Regions from separate parts of the Actinoalloteichus hoggarensis genome, predicted to be linked through region 2. Evidence: riboswitches for the same ligand, from Rfam matches in the RefSeq annotation. Region 2 holds a riboswitch; the other holds the start of a gene.
What was found. A riboswitch is a leader RNA that binds a small molecule or an ion and turns the genes downstream of it on or off. The one in region 2 is predicted to bind cobalamin.

Region 1 (4,210 bases), 400 kb from region 2:
CCCGCCCGTCGCCGGCGAGCCGGAGCACCCGGTCCGCGTACTGCACGACTCGTTCCAACCGGTGCTCGGCGATCACCACCGTGACCCCGAGGTCGTGCACGAGCCGCGTGATCGAGGCCAGCACCTCCTCGGCGGCCGTCGGGTCCAGTGCCGAGGTCGGCTCGTCCAAGACCAGCACCCGAGGGTGCACGGTGAGCACCGAGCCGATCGCCACCCGCTGCTGCTGCCCACCCGACAGCGAGCGCAGCGACCGATCCCGCAGCTCGGCGATGCCGAGGAGGTCCAGCGTCTCCTCGACCCGCTTGCGCATCACCTCGGAGGGGATGGCCAGCTGCTCCATCCCATAGGCCAGCTCCTCCTCCACCGTGTCGGTGACGAAGCCTGCCAAGGGGTCCTGGCCGACGACCCCGACGAGATCTGCGAGCTCACGAGGCGGATTCGTCCTCGTGTCGCGGCCGCCCACCGTGACCCGGCCCTCGAGCACTCCGCCGGTGAAGTGCGGCACCCGACCGTTGACCGCGCCGAGCAGCGTCGACTTGCCCGATCCGGTGAGGCCGACCACAAGGCACAGTTCGCCCTCCTCGATCTCCAGGTCGAGGCCGGACAGGACGGGGGCGGCCTCGCCGTAGCGGACCGAGACCTCCTCGAAGCGGATCATGCGCGGACCTCCGGCGGCGGGGCGAGCCACGCGGGAGCGACCCCCGCGAGGATGCCGAGCACCGGCGGCAGCGTCACCGCCGGCCAGCTCAGCGGGCTGAGTGAGGGATAGAGGTTCGACGGGTCGATCCCGGCGGTCACGGTGAGCACGGCGGCGGCCGTCAGACCGGACAGCACCACGAGCGTCTCCGGCAGCAGCCACCGATCCGGCCGGTAGACGCTGCGCCGGATCCGGCGTCCGGCCACCAGGAAGCCCGCGCCCGCCACGAGCAGCCCGGCGACGGCCATCGGCAGCCCGAAGACATGCCGCGTGCCGTCCAACAGGCCGTACACGCCCACGCACACCCCGCAGAGACCCGCGATCACCAGCACGCCGGTCAGCAGTCGGGTGCGTCTCGGCGTGTCGCCGAGCCGGCCGTACCCCCGGGAGTCCATCGCCGAGGCCAACGCGAGCGACCGGTCCATGGCGTCGGCCAGGACCGGGACCACGATGCCGCGCAAGGCCCGGAGACCGCGTTGCCTGCCGCCACGCAGCCGCCGGGCCCGCCGGACCCGCAGCACGCTCTCCATGAGCTGTGGCGCGACGGAGAGCGCCACGACCACGGCGGTGCTGATCTGATAGAGCGCCGCGGGCACCGCCTTGAGCATTCGTCGCGGGTCCGCCAGCGAGTTCGCGGCGCCGAGGCAGATCAGCATCGTCGCCAGTCGCAGTCCGTCGTAGAGTCCGCCGAGCAGCTCCTCGGCGGTCACGGGGCCGAGCAGCCGGATGCCCGCCGCCGCCTCCGGCAGGGTGATCTCCGGCAGGACGAAGAGGACGTGCTCGCCCGCGCCGCCGCCGAAGACCATCCGCCATAGCACGCGCATGACGACGACGAACACACCGAGGTACACGTACATCCGGAAGGTCGCGGCCCACGGCGCCCGGCCGCGTCGCCGCACCACGACGTAGCCCGCCACCACGAGGATCAGCGACAAGAGCAGCGGATTCGTCGTCCGGCCCGCCGCGGCCGCCATGGCCAGCGCCCATAACCACCAGGCGCCGGGGTGCAGTGCCCTCGGCAGGCGCGTCGAGACCCGGAGCATTGCCGTGCTCACCCGGCGTCCGAGTCATGCGGTTCGTTCCGGACCGATGCGGAGTGCCCGAGCCGCCTCGGGCGCGATCCCGGGTCGCCGACGGCCCGGTCTCCGGCGGCCTGCCGCGGCCTGCACAGTGTCGTCCCGCACAGTGTTGTTCCGGACATGCCTCGATGCCTCCCCGAGCGGGTCGAGAGGCATCCGTCGAACCGCCGCCGCCGAGGCAGGCCTGCGCGCGCTCGAATCGGACTCCGCCTGCGGACCACGACAGTGTGAACGAGCCCTCGTCCCCGGACGGGCATTCCGGCTCATCGTGCCTCGACACGAATCACGGCTGCGGGTCAGCGCCGGAGTCGCACCGGCTTCCCCCGCCGGGGGCGTCTGAAGTTGTCACGACCGACTGCGGCCGAGCGGACATCGAGAAGGTTAACTCACTCGGGTGGTTTTGGATCACCCGTGACAGGCTTCGCCGTCGTGGTCGGTCGAACCGCGTGAAAAGCGGATTCTTCTGATGCCGAGGCGACGCCCCTCCCAGGTCCGGCGGCGGAGACGCCGTCGGTGACTGTGTCGAGCGCTCCCCGCCGCGTCGGCGTTTCCTGAGGCCGGCTGTGGGGTGAATCCGTGATCCTCCGGTCCGCACGGCTCCCGGAGAGAGTGGTCCACCACACCCCGAGATCATTACTATGAGTAGTCGAAATCTGTCGCTAAGAGTGGTGTGTCCGCTCGTGTTCAGGTGTCGAGGCACATGATGCATGCGGGCGGCCACGAGTTCGACCGACGAGGCACAGGCGACCGCGAACCCGCGGCGAGAGCGAAAGGCGAGGCAGTCGTCATGAGGATCGCGGTCATCGGGGAGTTCCGAGCGGACCGGATAGTCGACGCCATCACCCGTTCCGGCCATCACGACCTGGTGTTGCTGGGGCCGACGGACGTCGCGGGCTACGTCGGCAGGCGGACCCGCCACCGATACCTGCCTGCCTGCGCGGAGCCCGAGGACCTGCTGGCCGTCTGGGCCGAGGAGCACGTCGAGCTGGTGATCCCGAGTCTCCACCCGGCCGATCAGGAACGGCTGCTGCCCAGCCTGGCCGCCGCGGCGGACCGGTGGCGCGATCTCGGCGGGAGCGCCGTCGTCCACTCGACCCGCTTCGCCGCCCTCGTCACCGACAAGGCCCTGTTCCATCGCGTAGCGGTCGAACAGGGCTGGCCGGTGCCCGAGGCCGTCGTCTGCGATCGGGCCGAGGAACTGGACTCGGCGGTGCGGCGGGTCGGCGGACTCCCGGTGATGGTGAAGGCGGCCGGGCCTCCGCCGCGCGGCGTCCGCGGGCGCGTCGACACCGCGCACCTCCTCACCACGCTTCCTCCGACCGCCTTCCCCGTCGTCGTGCAGCGGGTCTGCCGGGGTGAGGAGTTCGGAGTCGAACTCTTGAGCGACGCGCACGTGACGGACTGCTGGCCCGTCGCCTCCTTCGGCCCGTTGGACGAGCGGTGCGGTCCGGGGCGCCGAGCGCGGCTGGCGCCGATCACGCTTCCGCAGGCGGTGACCACCGAACTGTCCACCTTCATCCGCGGCGTGCTGGCCGAGTTCGACGTGCGCGGCCCGTGGCAGATCGACTTCGCCGTCTGCTCGGGCAGGCTCCAGGTGCTGGCGGTCAACGGCAGGCTCAGCGGCATGGCCGATCTCAGCGCGGCCACCACCGGACTAGACCCGTACGACGCCTTCGTCGACACGTGCCTCGGCCAGCCCCGCGCCGTGCCCGCCGCTCGTCGGCTCGCCCTCGAGCTGCCGGTCCGACCCGGCACGGAGCTTCCCGGCCTTCCTTCCGGCGTGCGCCTGCGGCGGCAGGTACCGCTGCCCACCGACCGGTCGCTGCCCTCGGACTTCCACCGGCTGCTCGTCACGGCGGACGATCCCGTGCTGCTGGCCAGGTGGCTGCGCGGCATTCCCGACGACGCCGTGATCGCAGGCTCGCCCGCACAGCTGGCGTCCACCGCACTGCGGACCAGCCCGCTGTCCACCTCGGCGGGATGGCCTCGGAGCTGCCCGCAGGTCTGATCCGACGGGCCAGACCAGGCGGCAGGCAGACCAGGCGGCGAACCGGCACCGTGCGCCGTGCGGAGTCACGGGCCGTCGGCCGCGCGCGGCCCGCGTCACGCCGCCGCCCGGATCGATCCCGGCATGATCGCTCCGCGGCACGGACCCGGATCACCGGGTCAGGGCGAGCGACTCGCCGACCGCCGATCGCGAGCCGCCGTAGGTGATCGCCGTCATCGCCAGCGATCACCTGGCTCCAGGCGTACAGCCGGTCCGCGTCGAGTCCCCATGCGGCGGTCACCCGGCGGCCCCGAGCCTCGGCCCCTGCCGCCCGGCGCCTGCCACGACGTCGTCCACGGCCTCGTAGCACGGTTCGCCGACGCAGGTCGTCGGGTCGACCGCGATCAATCCGTGTGACGCCCCCGTCCAGGACGTTGCTCAGACGCG
Region 2 (4,210 bases):
GCGGCCCAGACGGGAACGGGACTGACCGCCGACCTCGTCACCGGCGTCATCGATCGGTTCCGATCGCTGCCGATCGTCGGCAGCGCGGTGCTCACCGGCCATGTGATCACGAGCCTGCTGCGGAACATCGTCTCCACCACGCTGGTGATCCTCGTGGCGTTGCTGATCGGCTTTCGGCCCCAGGCCGACCTGCTCGCCTGGGTGGGGGTCTTCGGCGTGGTGGCGCTGTACGTGCTGATGATCAGCTGGCTGTCGATGATCTTCGGCGTCGTGTCCAAGACGGTCGAGGGCGCGGGGCAGTTCTCCTTCGTCATCCTCTTCCTGCCCTACCTGAGCAGTGCGTTCGTCCCGACGGAGACGATGCCCGCCGCCCTGCGTGTCATCGCGGACCACCAGCCCGCCACGCCGGTCATCGAGACGGTCCGCGCGCTGCTGTCCGGAACGCCCGTCGGGAGCAGCGCCGCGTGGGCGGTCGGCTGGTGCGTCACGCTGGGCACGCTGGCGTTCGTGATCTCCAGCGTGCTGTTCGTCCGGCGCACCGCCCGTTGAGGCGACGCCTCGAGGACCGCGCCCTGCGGGAGCACACCGGACGGCCACCGTCGACATCGGACGGTCCGGCGATCACCCGAGACGGGGAGCGGACTCCCCCGATCGGGCGGTCGCCGAGTACCGGGGGTGTGCTCGCCGAATCCGGGGGAAGTCGTCGCGGTGTGGGTGGCGGCCCCGAGGACGGCCCGGCAGACGGGTGTGGGGGAGGCCCGTCTGCCGGGTCCGGCGATCTCCGTCCCGGCCCGCCGCCGCACGTGCGGGCGGTTCGTCGTCCATGAGGGGTGACGACGAACCGCCCGCGCTCGACGACTCGGACTTCGGCCGCGGGTGCCGCGGCGACGTCGTCCCGTACCCCGACCCCGATAGCGACCCGGGCGCGGGACCGGCCCGGACGAGACTCAGGAACGCGGCGCGGAGTCGGCGGCCGCGGACTCGCCCTCCGTCTCCCGGCTGCGCTTGATGGCCTCGCGGCGGGCCAGCCGGTGCTCCCGGCGGATGCCCGCCTCGGCATGTCTGCGGCGCTCGGCGGGCGACTCCGGCAGCACCTCGGGAACCGGCCTCGGCCGTCCCTCGGCGTCTACCGCCACGAAGACCAGATAGGCGCTGGCGACGTGCGTGGGCGGCACCGACTCGTTCCATCGCTCCGCGACGACCCGCACCCCGACCTCCATCGAGGTCCGGCCCGTCCAGTTGACCTGGGCGCTGGCGTGGACGAGGTCACCGACTCGGACCGGCACGAGGAAGAGCATCTCGTCCATGAACACCGTCAGTGCCGTCCCGCCCGAGTGTCGCCCCGCGCAGGCCGCCGCGACGTCGTCGACGAATTTCATGATCACGCCGCCGTGGACGGTGCCGTAGAGGTTCGTCTCGGTCGCGGTCATGATCTGACTGAGTGTGGTGGCCGCTGCCGAGGTCGGCTTGCCGGGGAGCTCGGAGGCGGTCTGCATGGAGCCGAGGGTAGGCGATCCCGGCGAGCGGGACGTCGAGCCCACGTCGAGTTCGGCCGGCTAAGATCGGTTTCGCCGATGGTTCGTCGGCACTGTCGAGCCCATGCCCAGCGGGTGGGATCGCGGCGCTGACGAGGCAAGAGGGAACCCGGTGCGAGTCCGGGACTGCCCCGCAGCGGTGAACGGGAACGAACTCCGTCACCGTCCTCGAGAAGCGAGGACGGTCACAGCACTGGTGGTCGACACCGCCGGGAAGCGACGGACAGTAGGCCAGCCGACCCCGGTCGGAGACGCCCGTGAGTCCGAAGACCTGCCGTCGGCGGCACGGACCTGACGGGTCCGTGCCGCTCCGAGGTCTTCGCGGGAGGACCGGGGCGAGTGCCTGGCGGATCGGCCTCGGCCGTGTCCTGCTCGGCTCGCGTTCCGGCCGCCGCGTGCCCGCCTCGGGGTCCGTTGCCGCCTCGCGAGGAGAGAGCAGTGACCCATCGCACGCATGCCCCGGCGCTCGGCGCCACGGTCCTGGGCTACCCCCGGATCGGACCCGATCGAGAACTCAAGCGTGCCCTGGAGGCGTACTGGGCAGGCCGCATCGACGCGGCGGCCCTGCACGAGGTCGCGGCCACGTTGCGCGCCGCCACCTGGACGGCCCTGAGGGACGCGGGCCTCGGCTCGGTGCCCTCCAACACATTCTCCTACTACGACCAGGTCCTCGACACGGCGGTCCTGGTCGACGCGCTGCCCGCCCGCTACACCGAGGGCGGCCGCCCGTCGCTGGACGCCTACTTCGCCGCGGCCAGAGGAGCCGACTCCCTCGCACCCCTCGAACTGACCAAGTGGTTCGACACCAACTACCACTACCTCGTCCCCGAACTGGGCCCCGACACCGTGCCGCGGCTGGCGGGTCGCAAACCGGTGGAGGAGTTCCGCGAGGCCGCCGCCCTCGGCATCACCACCCGGCCGGTGCTGCTCGGGCCGGTCACGTTCCTGCTGTTGTCCAAGGCGGCCCCCGACGCCCCGGCGGGCTTCGACCGGCTGGACCTGTTGGACGCCATGATCGACACGCAGGTGGAGCTGCTCGCCGAACTCGCCGCGGCGGGCGCCGAATGGGTCCAGTTCGACGAGCCGGCCTTCGCCGCCGATCGCACCCCGGCCGAACTCGACGCGCTCGCCCATGCCTACCGCAGGCTGGGCGAGGCGGAACGGCGACCGAGCATCCTGGTCGCCGGATACCACGGCGCCCTCGGCGACGCCTTGGGCGTGCTCGCGGCCGCGCCGATCGAGGCCGTCGGACTCGACCTGGTGGCGGGCCGCGCCGATCTCACGGGCATCGCGAGCGTCGCCGGGCTCCGACAGAAGACCCTTCTCGCCGGGGTCGTCGACGGACGCAACGTCTGGCGCACCGACCTCGACGAGGCGCTCGCCTACTGCGCGATGCTGCTCGGCATCGCCGACCACGTCACGGTCGGCACCTCCGCGCCGTTGCTGCACGTGCCCTACGACCTGGACGCCGAGACGGGACTGGACCCGGCGCTACGCTCTCGGCTGGCCTTCGCACGACAGAAGGTCGACGAGGTGGTCCTGCTGGCCAAGGCGCTGGGCGGCGCCGACGAGGCGGCCCCCGCACTCGAGGACTCCCGGCGGGTGCTCCGGGCACGAGACGGCGCGGCGACCCGCGACCAGCGGGTCCGGGCCCGGCTCGAATCCCTGCGCCCCGAGCACGGCAGGCGCGCCGATTACGACGTCCGGGCGCGCGGCCAGGCCGAGCGGCTCGGACTTCCCCCGCTGGCCACGACGACCATCGGATCGTTCCCCCAGACCGGCGGGGTGCGCCGGGCGAGGGCGGACCGGCGGGCAGGCCGGATCGACGAGGCCGAGTACCGGCGGCGGATGCGCGCGGAGATCGCCGACGTCATCGCGCTCCAGGAGGACATCGGACTCGACGTGCTCGTCCACGGCGAGCCGGAGCGCAACGACATGGTGCAGTACTTCGCCGAGAACCTGGAAGGCTTTCTGTCCACCGAGCACGGCTGGGTGCAGTCCTACGGCTCTCGCTGCGTCCGGCCGCCGATCATCCACGGCGATGTCAGCAGGCCCGCCCCGATGACCGTCGAGTGGAGCTCCTACGCGCAGTCACTGACCGAACGGCCGGTCAAGGGGATGCTCACCGGGCCGGTCACGATCCTGGCCTGGTCGTTCGTCCGAGACGACCAGCCGCTCGGCGACACGGCACGCCAGGTGGCGCTGGCGCTCCGCGACGAGATCCATGATCTCGAACGGGCCGGGCTGCGCATCGTGCAGGTGGACGAACCCGCGCTCCGGGAACTGCTGCCGCTGCGGGAGGCCGACCGTGCCGACTACCTCGCCTGGGCAGTCGACTCGTTTCGACTGGCGACCTCCGGCGCCGCCGACAGCACACAGATCCACACCCACCTGTGCTACTCGGAGTTCGGCGACGTCATCGACGCCATCGACGCCCTCGACGCGGACGTGACCACGATCGAGGCGGCGCGTTCCCGAATGGAGGTGTTGGACGATCTGCACAAGATCGGGTACCGCCGAGGCGTGGGACCCGGCGTCTACGACATCCATTCGCCGCGGGTGCCGGACGAGGCGGAGGTGACCCGGCTGATCGGGGCCGCCTTGGCGGCGGTACCCGGCGACCGACTGTGGGTGAACCCCGACTGCGGCCTGAAGACCAGGGGCTACGCGGAGGT

Region 1: linked by a shared signal. The riboswitch ahead of AHOG_RS12420 (CbiQ family ECF transporter T component) and the one ahead of metE (5-methyltetrahydropteroyltriglutamate--homocysteine S-methyltransferase) in region 2 are both predicted to bind cobalamin.

Annotation. Positions count from the first base shown of each region.
Region 1 covers NZ_CP022521.1:2,818,909-2,823,118, forward strand. The annotation lists gene AHOG_RS12415 (ABC transporter ATP-binding protein) at 1-658, opposite strand, end outside; gene AHOG_RS12420 (CbiQ family ECF transporter T component) at 655-1,740, opposite strand; cobalamin riboswitch at 2,008-2,161, opposite strand; gene AHOG_RS12425 (ATP-grasp domain-containing protein) at 2,564-3,784, shown strand.
Region 2 covers NZ_CP022521.1:2,414,864-2,419,073, forward strand. The annotation lists gene AHOG_RS10650 (ABC transporter permease) at 1-549, shown strand, start outside; gene AHOG_RS10655 (acyl-CoA thioesterase) at 948-1,496, opposite strand; cobalamin riboswitch at 1,638-1,808, shown strand; gene metE (5-methyltetrahydropteroyltriglutamate--homocysteine S-methyltransferase) at 1,974-4,210, shown strand, end outside.